2 regions of the Bradyrhizobium diazoefficiens genome follow, and region 1 is predicted to be linked to the other one. Evidence: predicted binding sites of a transcription regulator. Region 1 holds the regulator's gene; the other holds the start of a gene.
What was found. Region 1 encodes LexA, which represses DNA repair genes until DNA is damaged. Its sites were predicted from a motif close to TGTTCNNNNTGTGTTCNG; they were not measured.
Positions count from the first base shown of each region.

Region 1 (7,221 bases):
CCGGCGCGTTTGCGAAGCAGGTCGCACGAGCTCAAATTCTCCGTGACGTCTGGCGGGCAGCGAACGGAAGGTCGTCCCAGGCGTTGTGTGGGGTCTATCAGAGGATCCCCCCATGCAAAACATTGCAGAGCATATGGAAGTCATCGGTGCCGACGGCGTCCATGTCGGCACGGTCGACAGGGTCGAGGGCAACCGCATCAAGCTGACCAAGAAGGACAGCGGTGAGGGCAGCCACAAGGGCCATCACCATTTCATCGACAAAGGCCTCGTCGCCGGTGTCGAGGGCAACAAGGTCCGCCTGTCGGCCAAGGCGGACGTGGCCGTGACGATGGAAGAGGAAAAGTAGGGCTGGGGCCCGCTCGTTCCTGATCCGTACCGCTATTCGGCCGCCTGCACGTTCCGGTAGCCTCTGCCCCTGTCGCGTATCGCAGGGTTGCTAAGGAATGGCAGAGCCGGGCCGGCCACAGCGTGCCTCGCAGGGGATCGCCGGGACTTGGCCGACGACCGGTCGGGCCGCGTCTGCCGGCGGCTTTGTGCCGGCGGGCTTTGGCGTTTGGCCCGCGATCGTCGGGACGCTGCGCGAATGGGCAAAGGCCGAAGCCGGCGCCGGGCGAGTGTTTCCCTGGGTGCCCATCGCCTTCGGCTGTGGCATCGCGCTCTACTTCGCCGCCGATCATGAGCCGGTGCTGTGGGTCGTTGCCGCGACGGCGGTGGCGCTGGCGCTCGGGGCGGTGTTGTTGCGGCGAAATCGTTGGTTTGCGCCGGCGATCATGATCGCGGCGGTCGCGGCCGGCTTTGCCATGGCGACGTGGAAGACGGCACGCATCGCGCACAATGTGCTCGCAAAGCCGCTTTATTCGGTGTCGCTGTCGGGCTTCGTCGAGACCCGCGACATCCGCGAGCGCACCGACCGTTTCGTGCTGCGCGTCACCGCGATGGAGGCGCAGGGCAGCGACGTCAAGCTGGAGCGCGTCCGCCTCTCCGTGCGCAAGGGCACCGCGCCCGATGTCGGCAGCTTCGTGCAGCTGAAGGCGCGGCTGATGCCGCCGCTCGCGCCGTTGCGGCCGGGCAGCTACGATTTCTCGCGCGACATGTTCTTCCAGGGCATCGGCGCCTCCGGTTTCGTGATGGGCGCGATCACGGCATCAGTGCCGCCCGATGTCGGAGGCCTGCGGCTACGCTATGCGGCGGTGATGCAAGGCCTGCGCGATGCGATCGACGCGCGGATCCGCGCCACGCTCGATGGCGACAACCGCGCCATCGCGACTGCGCTTTTGACTGGCCGCCGCGATGCGATCACCACGCCCGTCAACGACGCGATGTTCATCTCCGGCCTCGGCCATGTGCTGTCGATCTCCGGCTATCACATGGCCGTCGTCGCCGGCGTCGTCTTCTTTGCGGTCCGCGCGCTGCTGGCGCTGATCCCCGGGCTCGCGGCCGGCTTCGCAATCAAGAAATGGTCGGCCGCCGCGGCGCTGGTCGCGTCCGCATTCTATTTGCTGCTCTCGGGCGCGGAGGTTGCGACCCAAAGGTCGTTCTTCATGACGGCAGTGGTGCTGATCGCTGTCATGGTCGATCGCCGCGCGATCACGTTCCGCACGCTGGCGGTGGCGGCTCTGATCGTGCTTGCGGTCGCGCCGGAGGCGCTGGTGCATCCGAGCTTCCAGATGTCCTTTGCGGCAACGCTTGGGCTTGTGGCGCTGGTGCAGATCGGCATGCCGAACCTGTTCGCATCTCCCGATCATTCGACGACTGCGCGCATCGCCCTGTGGGGCGGTCGCGAGATCGCGATGTTGTTCATGGCCTCGATGATCGCGGGGCTCGCGACCACGCCCTATGCCGCCTTCCATTTCCACCGCGTCACGCCCTACGGCGTGCTCGCCAATCTCGGCGCGATGCCGGTGGTGTCGGCGCTGGTGATGCCTGCTGGACTGCTGGGATTGCTCGCGGCCCCGTTCGGGCTCGACGGTGTGTTCTGGTGGCTGATGGGAATCGGGATCGACTGGATGGTGGCGGTGTCGCGCTGGGTCGCCGCGCTGCCCGGCGCGATCGGGCACATCGCCGCCTTCGGCACCGCGCCGCTGATCGCTGCGAGCCTCGGCCTGATCCTGATGGGCCTGCTGCGCACGCCGCTGCGCTGGTCGGGCGCCTTCGTCCTCATGGCGGCAACCGTCTGGGGTCTGTCGGTCCGGCAACCCGACATCCTTATCGCCGGTGACGGCCAGAGCGTCGCGGTGCGGGGCAGGGACGGGCAGCTGCATCTGATGAGGACCAACAAGGACAATTTCCTGATCAAGGAGTGGCTCGCGGCGGACGCCGACCCGCGCGATGCGGCCAGCGCCTCGCTCAGTAAAGGCGTGTCGTGTGACGAGTCCGGCTGCGTGACGCCACTCGCCGACGGCCGGATGATTGCGCAGGCGCTGCGCATCGACGCGCTGAACGACGATTGCAGCCGCGCGGCACTGGTGGTGACGTCAAGGCCCGCGCCGCCGGATTGCGGTGCCATGGTGGTCGATCGGCCGCGTCTCGCGCGCCAGGGCGCGCTGGCGCTGACGCAGCGTGGCGACGGTTTTGCGATTGCGGCGGTGAAGTCGAGGGGTGCAAACCGCCCCTGGTCGCCGGCGGCGGCCGGCGATGGAGATTTCGAACGGACCCTCATGCCAAGGTCGGCGGCTCCGCGCGCCAAAGACGCAACGCCGTCAGAGGCCGACCTTCAGGCCGAGGACTGAGGTCGACCTATCAGCCGATCGGCAGACGCGGGGACGTCGAGTGGCTGTCGGCGATGACATGCGGCTTGTGCTCGCGCTCGCCGAGCGGCTGCGTCACGGGCAGCTGCAGCACGGTTGCACGCTGGCCTTCCACGAGCTGCGTCACCAGCACGTATTTGCCGTCGGGGAATTCGATCGCGTCGTGATGACGATCAGGAACGTGCGGATCGACCTTGCCGAACTTGCCGACGCGCGAGTTGACGGTGCGCGTCCAGATCCAGCGATTATCGTAGCGGACGTTGTCGGCGAAGGCGAGCTCCGTTCCCGGCAGCAGGCAGACCGCAACTGACATGTCGGCTTCGGAAGCGAAGCCGCGCGTCGAGGTGCCACGGAACGTTGTCGTGACGATCGTCTCGCCAACCTCTGCGGGACGGGTCGCGACGGCATGCAGGCTATAGTCACACATCGGGTGCTCCTCAATCGGGATAGAGCACCGCGCCTCTTCTGAGGCGCAGGCCTCTATCAGAGTGGAAGCCTGTGATCATATGCGATGTTGGGGGCAAATCTGCGGCTTGGATCCGCAAGCCGCCATCACAATATCTTTTTCAAATACGTGAGGAACAAAGCCTGCTCTCATGCATTTGGAGAGCCGTTCGGTCAACGGCCTGCGGGCGCTGACCAGCCCGCATACGGCCAGGCCGGCGGGGTGGGCCGTGTGACGGCGTTGCGGGCATCGCGGAATTGTTCGTTCGTTGCCTGCGGAGCTTTGTGGGCGTGATGCGGCTTTTGTGCCGCGAAGGCTTGCGACGCTGATGCTGCGATCAGCGCCATCGTGACAGTGCTCAATACGAGCTTGCGCATGGTGGCCTCCTCGGTCTTCTTAAAGGCCTGCGAAGCGATGCGTGCTTCGTTGCGGCGTGCCGAGGATGTAGCGCTGGAGAGGGGGCCGGATAATCTGTGCAAAACCAGAAAGACTATCCAGCCGGAGCGGACAATCGTCCGCTCCAATCGTTGATGGTGGTCGTCGATTGCGACGCGCTCAGTACTTGACGCGCTCAGTACTTGCGGTACAGCCCGATCAGCTTGCCCTGGATCTTGACCCGGTTGGGCGGCAGGATGCGGACCTCATAGGCCGCATTCGCCGGCTCGAGCGCGATCGAGGCGCCACGGCGGCGGAAACGCTTCAAGGTTGCTTCCTCGTCGTCGATCAGGGCGACGACGATGTCGCCGGTGTCGGCGCTCTCGTTGCGCTGGATCAGCGCCATGTCGCCATCGAGAATGCCGGCTTCCACCATTGAGTCGCCACGCACTTCGAGCGCGTAATGCTCGCCCGAGCCGAGCATGTCGGGCGGGACGCTGATGGTGTGGCTGCGGGTCTGCAACGCCTCGATCGGCGTACCGGCCGCGATCCGGCCCATCACGGGCACCGCAACGGGACGCTCACCCTCGTCGGCGGGCGGGCTCGACGTCGTGCGTACCTTGCCGAGATTGCCTTCGATGACGCTCGGCGTGAAGCCGCGGCGGCTGCCGGCGGCGGCCTGGAGCTCAGGCAGCTTGATCACCTCGATGGCGCGGGCGCGGTTGGGCAGGCGCCGGATGAAGCCGCGCTCCTCGAGCGCAGTGATCAGGCGATGGATGCCCGATTTCGAGCGCAGATCGAGCGCGTCCTTCATCTCGTCGAAGGAGGGCGGCACGCCGCTTTCCTTCAGGCGCTCGCTGATGAACCGCAGGAGCTCGTATTGTTTGCGCGTTAACATCTCGACCAAAATCCCCCGGTTGATGTCGTTCGATTCCGAGACGTGAATTCGGCAATAAGCCGCTGCACGCTCGAAACAAATCATGAACGGACACTATATGTTCGATACATGTTCCGCAACTGCTTAATTTACCGTGAACGCGACAAAGTTCGCGGAACGGTTGCGAACGAAGCGCTCAAACGGGCAGTCGCAGCACCTCGCAGGGCGCTCCCGCTTCGGCCTTCGGTGCGAACGGTTCGCGCACGAGAAGTGCCTGTGCCGCAGCGAGATTCGCAAGCAGCGAGGAGTCCTGGCGATTGACGGGAAGGGCGATCAGCGTGCCGTCATCACGCACATCGAGGCGGGCGCGCAGATAATCCTCGCGCTGGTCATTGGCGCCGACGTCGCGGCCGAGCACGGCGCGTTCGCGGCGGTGATGAACCATCGAACGGCCCGACAACGCGCGAATCAGCGGCACCATGAACAGGAAGCCGCAAACATAGGATGACACGGGATTGCCGGGCAGGCCGATCACGCGCATCGCCCCGAGCTGCCCGTTCATCATCGGCTTGCCCGGCCGCATCGCGATCTTCCAGAACGCCATCGACGTGCCTTCGTCGCGGAGCGCCTGCTGCACCAGATCGTGGTCGCCGACCGAGGCACCGCCCGTGGTGATCAGGATGTCGGCGCCGGATTCGCGCGCGCGGCGGATGCCGGCGGTGGTGGCGGCAAGCGTGTCGGCCGCAATCCCGAGGTCGATGGTGTCAGCCCCCTCGCTGCGGGCGAGCGCATGCAAGGCGTAGCCATTGGAATAGACGATCTGGCCATGGCCGGGCGTGGCGCCCGGCATCACCAGCTCGTCGCCGGTGGCGAGAATCGCGACCTTTGGACGACGCTGGACGCTAAGGTGCGGGTGGTTCATGCCGGCGGCGAGCGCGAGGTCGCGCTCGGTGAGCCGGGCGCCCTTGTGCAGCAGCACGTCACTCTCGGAGAAATCGATGCCGGCCGGCCGAATGTGCCGCCCGGTGACGGCTGCCTCCTTGATCGCGATGCGCTCGCCATCGGCGACGGTATCCTCCTGGATCACGACTGCATCAGCGCCGTCGGGAACGACGCCACCAGTGAAGATCCGGACCGCTTCGCCGGCGCCGACAGTTCCCGCAAACGGACGGCCGGCAGCGACCTCGCCAATGACGGCGAGCTGCGTGTCAATCCTGGCCGCATCGGCCGCGCGGACGGCATAGCCATCCATCGCCGACATCGCCTGCGGCGGCTGCGTCCGCCGCGCCGCGACGTCGCGCGCAAGCACGCGATGGAAGGCCGCGTCGAGCGCGACCGATTCCTCGGGCAGCGGCTCCGCACCCGCGAGCACGGCAGCGAGCGCATCGGAAACCGGCATGAGGGCCACGGGTGAAAGCTCCTGCTTGGGCAACGCAACGATCACGTTACGGCAAGCGTTCTAGCCGAGTGCGGGCGCCGAGGCAAAATGGCCGCCGCCTTTGACGATCTCCAGCGGGAAAGCGGCTTCGGCGCGCGTGAGATCGTAGCGCTCGCGCATGGCTTCCAAGTTTCGCTGAGGCGCCGCGCCGGGTATCACGACGGCGTTATAGGATTTCCCCTTGCCGAGCTTCCGTCTTCAGCGACGTCGGGCGCCTGGGGACTCTGATCGCTGTCGGGCATCGGATCGGCCTGGGCTTTCAGGTCGGCGGCCTTGCTCATCAGCTTGGCGGAAAGCTCGGAATCCGAGGTGGTCTTGGCGAATTTGACCAGCAGCGAGGCCTGCTTGGTGAGGTAGGTTTTGCCCAACACGATGATACGTCCGTTCGTTCGTAGACTTCCCAACGGACTCTAGAGTCCGGAAGCGGGCATTCCGTTCCCGGAACTCTGTACAAAAATGCACAGAGTGGTTTCCTCATTTCCGGATGCAATTGTTCTGGAATCGGCGGTCAGATCCCCAGCGCCTTCAGTGCGATGCCGACGTCGCGGGGCGAGGTGACATGCACCGCCATCAGCCCGCGGGCGCGGGCGCCTTCGACGTTCGCGGCGAGGTCATCGAAGAACACGATCCGGTTCGCGGGTACCCCCATCGCGGCGACGACGTGGTCGAAAGCTTCCGCATCCGGTTTGCGCAGGCCGATGCTGGAGGACAGATACAGCTCGCGGAAATGGCCGAGCAGATCTGCATACTCTTTCGAGAAATGATCCACGTGCGGGCGGTTGGTGTTGGAGAAGGCATAGAGCGGCATCTGCTTCGCCGCGCGCGGCAGCAATTCCGCGATGTCGGGCATCTCGCCGGCGAAGATCGCGTTCCATCCCTCCAGAAATTGCGCATCCGAAATGCCGATGCCGAGCGATGAGCGCAGCGACTGGAAATAGTCCTCGTCGCTGATCTTGCCGACCTCGTGCAGCTGGTAAGCCTCGCTGTCACGCTCATAGCGCGCCACGATGGCCTCGGGCTCGAGGCCTGCATGTCCCGCCCAGCAGGCGATCGCCCGGGAGAAATCGATATCGAGCACCACGCGCCCGAGATCGAACAGAAGCGCGTCCGCGCTGCCGGGAGAGAGAGATGTCATTGCGTCCTGTCTCGTCAGTATCGATAGGGCTCGTGGTCGAACAGCGGGAATGCGCTGAATACGCTCGGCGCATTGGTGGCAGTGGCCTGGTGCAGGCAGGATGTGTTGACCTCGGCGAACGAGGTGGCGCCCAGGAGGCCGAGGCAGCGCAGCACCTCGTCCTCGAGCAGCTCGAGCATCCGCGTCACGCCGGTCTCGCCGGCC
Region 1 covers NZ_CP067102.1:4,178,932-4,186,152, forward strand. Annotated here, with positions in the region: gene JJC00_RS19455 (DUF2171 domain-containing protein) at 113-346, shown strand; gene JJC00_RS19460 (ComEC/Rec2 family competence protein) at 444-2,729, shown strand; gene JJC00_RS19465 (hypothetical protein) at 2,740-3,174, opposite strand; gene JJC00_RS19470 (hypothetical protein) at 3,366-3,569, opposite strand; gene lexA (transcriptional repressor LexA) at 3,764-4,465, opposite strand; gene JJC00_RS19480 (molybdopterin molybdotransferase MoeA) at 4,641-5,852, opposite strand; gene JJC00_RS19485 (hypothetical protein) at 6,038-6,253, opposite strand; gene JJC00_RS19490 (HAD family hydrolase) at 6,391-7,017, opposite strand; gene JJC00_RS19495 (alpha-hydroxy acid oxidase) at 7,032-7,221, opposite strand, start outside.

Region 2 (7,221 bases), 120 kb from region 1:
TGGTCTCGACATGGCGCAGGATCGCCAGCGAAATCACCTTGTCGCCGTCGCCAAGCGCGATGCCGCGCACGCCCATCGAGGTGCGCCCGGTGAACACGCGCACGTCAGGGACAGCGAAGCGGATGCACTGGCCGCCGGCGCCGGTCAGCAGCACGTCGTCGCGCTCGGTGCAGATCTGCACGTCGACGATTGCCTCGTTGTCGTCGAGCTTCATGGCGATGATGCCGGAGCGGCGGACGTCGACGAAGTCGGACAGCTTGTTGCGCCGGACGTTACCGCCTGTCGTGGCGAACATCACGTCGAGGTTGGCCCAGGTCGACTCATCCTCCGGCAGCGGCATGATAGTGGTGATGCGCTCGCCCTGCTCCAGCGGCAGGATGTTGATCAGCGCCTTGCCGCGCGCGTTCGGCGCCGCCATCGGCAGCCGCCAGACCTTCTCCTTGTAGACCTGGCCGCGGGACGAGAAGAACAGCACCGGAGTATGCGTGGAGGCCACGAACAGACGGCTGACGAAATCCTCGTCGCGGGTCTGCATGCCGGCGCGGCCCTTGCCGCCGCGGCGTTGCGCCCGATAGGCCGACAGCGGCACGCGCTTGACGTAGCCGGCGTGGGACACGGTGACGACCATGTCCTCACGCTGGATCAGGTCCTCGTCCTCGACCTCGCCTTCCTGCTCCATGATCACGGTGCGGCGCGGCGTGGCGAACTCGGCCTTCACCTCGGCGAGCTCGGTCTTGATGATCCCCAGCACGCGCTCGCGCGAGCGTAGGATGTCGAGATAGTCGGCGATCTCACCGGCGAGCTTGTCGAGCTCGTCGCGGATTTCGTCACGGCCAAGCGCGGTGAGGCGTTGGAGGCGCAGATCGAGAATGGCTCTCGCCTGTTCCATCGACAGCCGGATCGTGCCGTCCTCGCTGATGCGGTGGCGTGGATCGTCGATCAGCGTCAGCATGTCCTCGACGTCCCGGGCCGGCCAGTCGCGCGACATCAGGGTGTCGCGCGCGGTGGTCGGGTCGGGTGAGGTCCGGATGACGCGGATCATCTCGTCGATATTGGCGACCGCGATCGCCAGACCGACCAGGATATGGGCGCGATCGCGCGCCTTGGCGAGCAGATACTTGGTGCGCCGCGTGACGACCCGTTCACGGAAGTCGACGAAGATGGCCAGCAGGTCCTTCAGATGCATGATCCGCGGACGGCCGCTGTCGAGGGCCACCATGTTGACGCCGAAGCTCGTCTGCAGCGGCGTGAACCGATACAACTGGTTCAGCACCACATCCGGCACGGCGTCGCGTTTCAATTCGATCACGACGCGATAGCCTTCGCGGTCCGATTCATCGCGCAGGTCGCCGATGCCCTCGATCTTCTTTTCCTTGACCAGCTCGGCGATGCGCTCGACCATCGTCGCCTTGTTCACCTGGTAGGGAATCTCGGTGATGATGAGCGCCTCGCGCTCCTTGCGGATGGTCTCGATCGCGACCTTGCCGCGCATGACGATCGAGCCACGGCCGAGGTGATAGGCGGCGCGGATGCCCGCCCGTCCGAGAATGACGCCGCCGGTCGGGAAATCCGGTCCCGGCACGATGTTGATGAGCTCGTCGATGGTCAGTGCGGGGTTGTCGATCAACGCAACGCAGGCGTCGATGACTTCGCCGAGATTGTGCGGCGGGATGTTGGTCGCCATGCCGACCGCGATGCCGCCCGCACCGTTGACCAGAAGGTTCGGGAACTTGGCCGGAAGAACCGACGGCTCGGTCTCGTTGTTGTCGTAGTTCGGCTGGAAGTCGACGGTGTCCTTGTCGATATCGGCCAACAGCGCCAGCGCCGCCTTGGTCAGGCGCGCTTCGGTGTAACGATAGGCGGCTGGGGGATCGCCGTCGACGGAACCGAAATTGCCCTGGCCGTCGATCAGCGGCACGCGCATCGAGAAGTCCTGCGCCATGCGGACCATGGCGTCGTAGATCGACTGGTCGCCGTGCGGGTGATACTTACCGATGACGTCGCCGACCACGCGGGCGGATTTGACGTACTTCTTGTCGGGCGTGTGCCCCTGCTCGTTCATCGAGTAGAGGATGCGGCGATGCACCGGCTTCAGACCGTCGCGGGCATCAGGCAGCGCGCGCGCCACGATCACGCTCATGGCGTAGTCGAGATACGACTTCTTCATCTCCTCGAAGATGGAGACGGGGCGAATATCCGAGCGCTCCGGCTCATCGCCGGGCTTCTTGTTGTCGTCGTCGGCCAAGGGGGAATCCGGTGAGTTTTTATCTGGGAATCATATAGCGCATCGAGGCCCTGATAACCACCCTTGCGAGCTCTTGGGAAGCGGTTTTTCCGTTTGTTTTTCCAGAGACTTACGCCCTTCTCGCCACCGTCATCAGCGACACCGGAACGAGCCACCCGCAACCGTCGATTATGCCCCGAAAAGCACCTGGTGCATGATCCGGCCGGGCACCAGCGTGAACAGTCCCGCCACGACCAGCGCACCGGTGAAGAGCAGGATCATGATGCGACGGTGATCGGTCACGCGATGCGTGTGGGCCCGCCACACCGCCAGCGGCAGCATCAGCAGCGTGAAGATCGACAGGAGGTGGATCGGGCTGAACGGCCCGACCAGGCGGATCTGGTGGATCCAGAACGACGAGGCCGCCACCACGGCCATCAGCGCCACCCAAATCCAGCCGAACGTCCGATGGGGCAGCGTGCCCTTGGGCGCGGCGAACTGGACGATACCAAGCACGAAGGCCGCCATCGCCGCGAAGGCGTGCAGCGGGATCGCCGGAGCAGCGTCAAGCAGCGGCGCGAGGTTCATGGGGGCGCATCCTCCGATCGGGAACCAACCATGTGAATAGGATTAACATAAAGTTAATACCATTCACATTGCGACCCGTCAAAGGCTTTAGGCAGCATACGAGGCCAGCCCGGGAAAACCGAGCTTCGCCCGTCAATTGGTAAGAAATCCTGCCGCTTTACGCGAGCACCGGCAAAGTCCGGAATGAAGCGCCCGTCCCGCCTCAGAACGGGATGTCGTCGTCCATGTCGTTGTTGCGGCCACCGCCGGTGCCTGCGGCCACGGCACGGCGCGGTGCGCTGCTGACGGGACCGGAGGAGCCGAAATCGCCGCCCGGCTCGTCGCCGAAGCTGCCGCCTCCCCCGCCACCGCCGCGGCCGTCGAGCATCGTCAGGGTCGAGTTGAAGCCTTGGAGCACGACCTCGGTGGAGTACTTCTCCACGCCGCTCTGGTCGGTCCATTTGCGGGTCTGGAGCGCGCCCTCGATGTAAACCTTGGCGCCCTTCTTCAGGTACTGCTCGGCGACCTTGCAGAGACCTTCATTGAAGATTACCACGCGATGCCACTCGGTCTTTTCCTTGCGTTCGCCGCTGTTCTTGTCGCGCCAGGTCTCCGATGTGGCGATGCTCAGATTCGCGATCGGCCGCCCGTCCTGGGTGCGGCGGATTTCGGGATCCTTGCCGAGATTTCCAACCAGAATGACCTTGTTGACGCTTCCCGCCATCGCCGCTCTCCACTCCAAATGCACTGAATTTCGAAAAGGCGCGCCCGCGCTGTCGCCTGTTGGGCCGACCCTATACGCTTACAGGCGCCGATCGGCCCGCCACGCCCTCGGTTATCCCCACATATAGCATCGGCTGAACATTTGTTCCAGATTTGTTCCTGTCGAAATTGTTCGCTGCAGAGTCCGCACGCCGGTTCCCGTGCCGCTCTTCACCGCGCGATGCATAGGAACCTCGCCGAGTTCCTTAGAAGCAGAAAAAGCACCTAACATTCATCAAGTTACGCGCACCTTCAATTGACCCGCAACTGTTGCATTCCGGAGACGGACTCTACCTCCGGAGGGCGCTACAGTTGCCTCGGAATTGGTTCTTATGGGCGTCACGCCTGATTGACCGCCTCGGGGCTTCTTGAGCGGACAAAACTGGGGAGACTGCAATGAAGAAAATTCTGTTTAGTACTATCGGTATGGTTGTGTTTGGCCTGTCCGCGCCCGCGAGCGCGGCGGATCTTGCGGCGCGTCCCTACACCAAAGCGCCGGCGCCGATGATCGCCACCATCTACGACTGGAGCGGCTTCTACATCGGCATCAACGGCGGTGGCGGATCGAGCCGCAATTGCTGGGACTTCGTGACGCCGGTAGCAGGCGCGCTGATCACCGACGGCTGCCATAACGCAACCGGCGGCACGGTGGGTGGCCAGGTCGGCTATCGCTGGCAGTCCAGCCAGTGGGTGTTTGGCTTCGAAGGCCAAGGCAACTGGGCGGACTTCAGCGGAAGCAATATTAGCCCGACGGCCCTGGGTCAGGAGAACCGTTCAAGGATCGATGCCTTCGGCCTGATTACAGGCCAAATCGGCTATGCGTGGAACAACGTCTTGGTCTACGTGAAAGGCGGCGGCGCGGTCGTGGCCGACAAGTACGACCTCGCCGTCGCACCTGGATTCGTGGGTGCAGGCGGCATCTTTGGTTCGGCCCGCGAAACTCGATGGGGCGGAACGGTTGGCGCAGGTCTCGAATTTGGCTTCACCCCGAACTGGTCGGTTGGCGTCGAGTACGACCACATTTTCCTTGGCCATCGTAACGTCGATTTCACCTTGGGCGGGGCTTTCGTCCAGACCGAACGGATCGGCCAGGACGTCGATATGGGCCTCGTCCGCCTGAACTACCGCTGGGGCGGCCCGATGATCGCGAAGTACTGATCCCCCTGAAATCATTCGAGAAAGGCCGGCCTTGTGCCGGCCTTTTTGTTGCTGGTTCCCGATGGGAACTTTAGGTCAGCGAATGCCACATTTTGCACCCGTTGTGACTTTTGGGAGACGCAACTTGCGGCTTCAATCGTGTAAGCACGTCATCAGTTGGACCACAGCGTCCGATTCTGCTTCCGACGCACGGAAGTCCAAAACAGAAACTGGGACTGGGATTTGTTGAATATGAAAAAGATTTTCTTGGCTTCGGCCTGTCTGCTCGCCCTCACTGGCGCCGCTTCGGCTGCCGATCTGGCGGCTCGCCCCTACACCAAGGCTCCGGTGGCCGTGGCTTCCGTCTACAATTGGACCGGCTTCTACATCGGCGCCAATGCCGGTGGCGGCTCGAGCCACAATTGCTGGGACACGACCAGCGTCGGCGGTGCTGCCGTCCCCACGACGAGCGAGGGTTGCCATGATGCGACCGGCGCTCTCGCCGGCGGTCAAATCGGTTATCGGTGGCAGTCCGCCGCTTGGGTGTTCGGCGTCGAAGCGCAGGGTGATTGGGCTGATCTGAAGGGCTCGAACACAAGCACGCCGGCCGCTTTTTTCCCGCTGGTGAACAATACCAAGATCGACGCCATCGGCCTCTTCACCGGTCAAGTCGGTTACGCTTGGAACAACGTGCTCTGGTACGTGAAGGGCGGCGCGGCCGTCACCCACAACAAGTTCAGCGGCACTCTGGCCGGCGTCACGTTCGGCGAGGCGACCGAGACCCGTTGGGGTGGCGTCGTCGGCACGGGCATCGAGTTCGGTTTCGCGCCGAACTGGTCGGTGGCGATCGAATACGACCACCTGTTCATGGGCAAGCACAGCGACAGCTTCACTGCGTTTGGCCTGCCCTTCCGCACGGACAGCATCAAGCAGGATGTGGATATGGGCACCGTCCGCCTGAACTACACCTTCGGTGGCCCGGTCGTCGCCAAGTACTGAGCTGAAGTACTGATCTTCGCCACCTGCGTCACATCGTTACGAAAGGCCGGCCTTGTGCCGGCCTTTTTGTTTTCGCGGCCCGGCGCGCCGAACCGTCAAGGAATCGTAGGGCGCACGCATTGCGCTCGCGAATTGCTTGAGCGAGTTGGGGATCTGACATGAAAACTTGCGCGCTGGCCGCGGTCGGCTTGTTCGCACTCGGCGCAGTCGCGCCGGCCGGTGCCGCGGATCTCCCGCTCTATAAGGCGCCGGTGGCACCGCTAGCCGCCCTCGAATGGACCGGCGTTTACGGCGGCATCAATGGTGGCGGCGGCCTCGGCCATGCCTGCTGGAGCGTTGTTGCCGTCAGCGGTGTTCCGATCGATCCGGCCGTCGGCGAAGGCTGCCACAATGCCAGCGGCGGCACGGTCGGTGCCCAGCTCGGCTATCGCTGGCAGAAGGCGCACTGGGTTCTCGGCGTCGAAGCCCAGGGTAACTGGGCCGACTTCAAAGGCAACAATGTCAGCCTGGTGCTGGCGCCCCTGAACAACCGGACCAGGATCGACAGCTTTGGTCTGTTCACCGGCCAGCTCGGCTACACCGTGAACAGCCTGCTGTTCTACGGCAAGGCCGGCGCCGCCGTCGCGCACGACAAATACGACGAGTTCATTCCGGGCGTCGGCGTCGTGTCCAACACGCTCAGCCAGACCCGCTGGGGCTACAGCGCGGGCTTCGGCGTGGAATACGCCTTTGCGGAGAACTGGTCGATCGGCGGTGAGTACGACCATCTGTTCCTCGGCCATCACGGCGGCGATCTCGCCAGCAGTATCCTCGTTCCGCCGGGACGCACCGAGCGGATTGGCCAGGACGTCGATATCGGGCTGATCCGCGTCAACTACCGCTGGGGCGGCCCGGTCGTCGCCAAATACTGAGCCAGCTACGAACTCCGGAGGACTCCCTCCAAGGTCCTCCCCATCTGCGGATTCCCCAAGGTCCGCAGTCAATGGTGAACGAAGGGCCGGCCTCGCGGCCGGCCCTTCGCTTGTTCCGGACGACGCAGCTGCTGCAAGACCTGCTGCCAAGTCCCGCCAGCGCGCCAACAATCCGTTGACGATTCGCAAGTCGCACTAGAAATCCGTCTCCGTTCTTCCTACGTTCGCTCGCAACCCCATCGGCGCCGATCCCGGTTCCGGCGAAGCGCGCCTTTTACGTCGGCGCGATCGCGCACCTTTGGGATTCCTTGAGGGCAACTCGGATGGATGAAGTGATCAAGGCGAAGCGCCAACAGCAGAACGCGGGGTCACACCTGCGCGCAATTACGATCCGTGGCGCGCGCGAGCACAACCTCAAGAACATCGACGTCGAGATTCCCCGCGACAAGCTCGTGGTGTTCACCGGCCTCTCCGGCTCCGGCAAATCGTCGCTCGCCTTCGACACCATCTACGCCGAAGGCCAGCGCCGCTATGTCGAGTCGCTCTCGGCCTATGCACGCCAGTTCCTGGAGATGATGCAGAAGCCTGATGTCGACCAGATCGACGGCCTGTCGCCGGCAA
Region 2 covers NZ_CP067102.1:4,301,841-4,309,061, reverse strand. Annotated here, with positions in the region: gene gyrA (DNA gyrase subunit A) at 1-2,245, opposite strand, end outside; gene JJC00_RS20105 (DUF2306 domain-containing protein) at 2,414-2,812, opposite strand; gene JJC00_RS20100 (single-stranded DNA-binding protein) at 3,015-3,515, opposite strand; gene JJC00_RS20095 (outer membrane protein) at 3,950-4,711, shown strand; gene JJC00_RS20090 (outer membrane protein) at 4,943-5,689, shown strand; gene JJC00_RS20085 (outer membrane protein) at 5,848-6,600, shown strand; gene uvrA (excinuclease ABC subunit UvrA) at 6,924-7,221, shown strand, end outside.
Region 2: JJC00_RS20100 (single-stranded DNA-binding protein) is a predicted target of LexA. The motif match lies at 3,658-3,675, and genes of this name have one in related genera.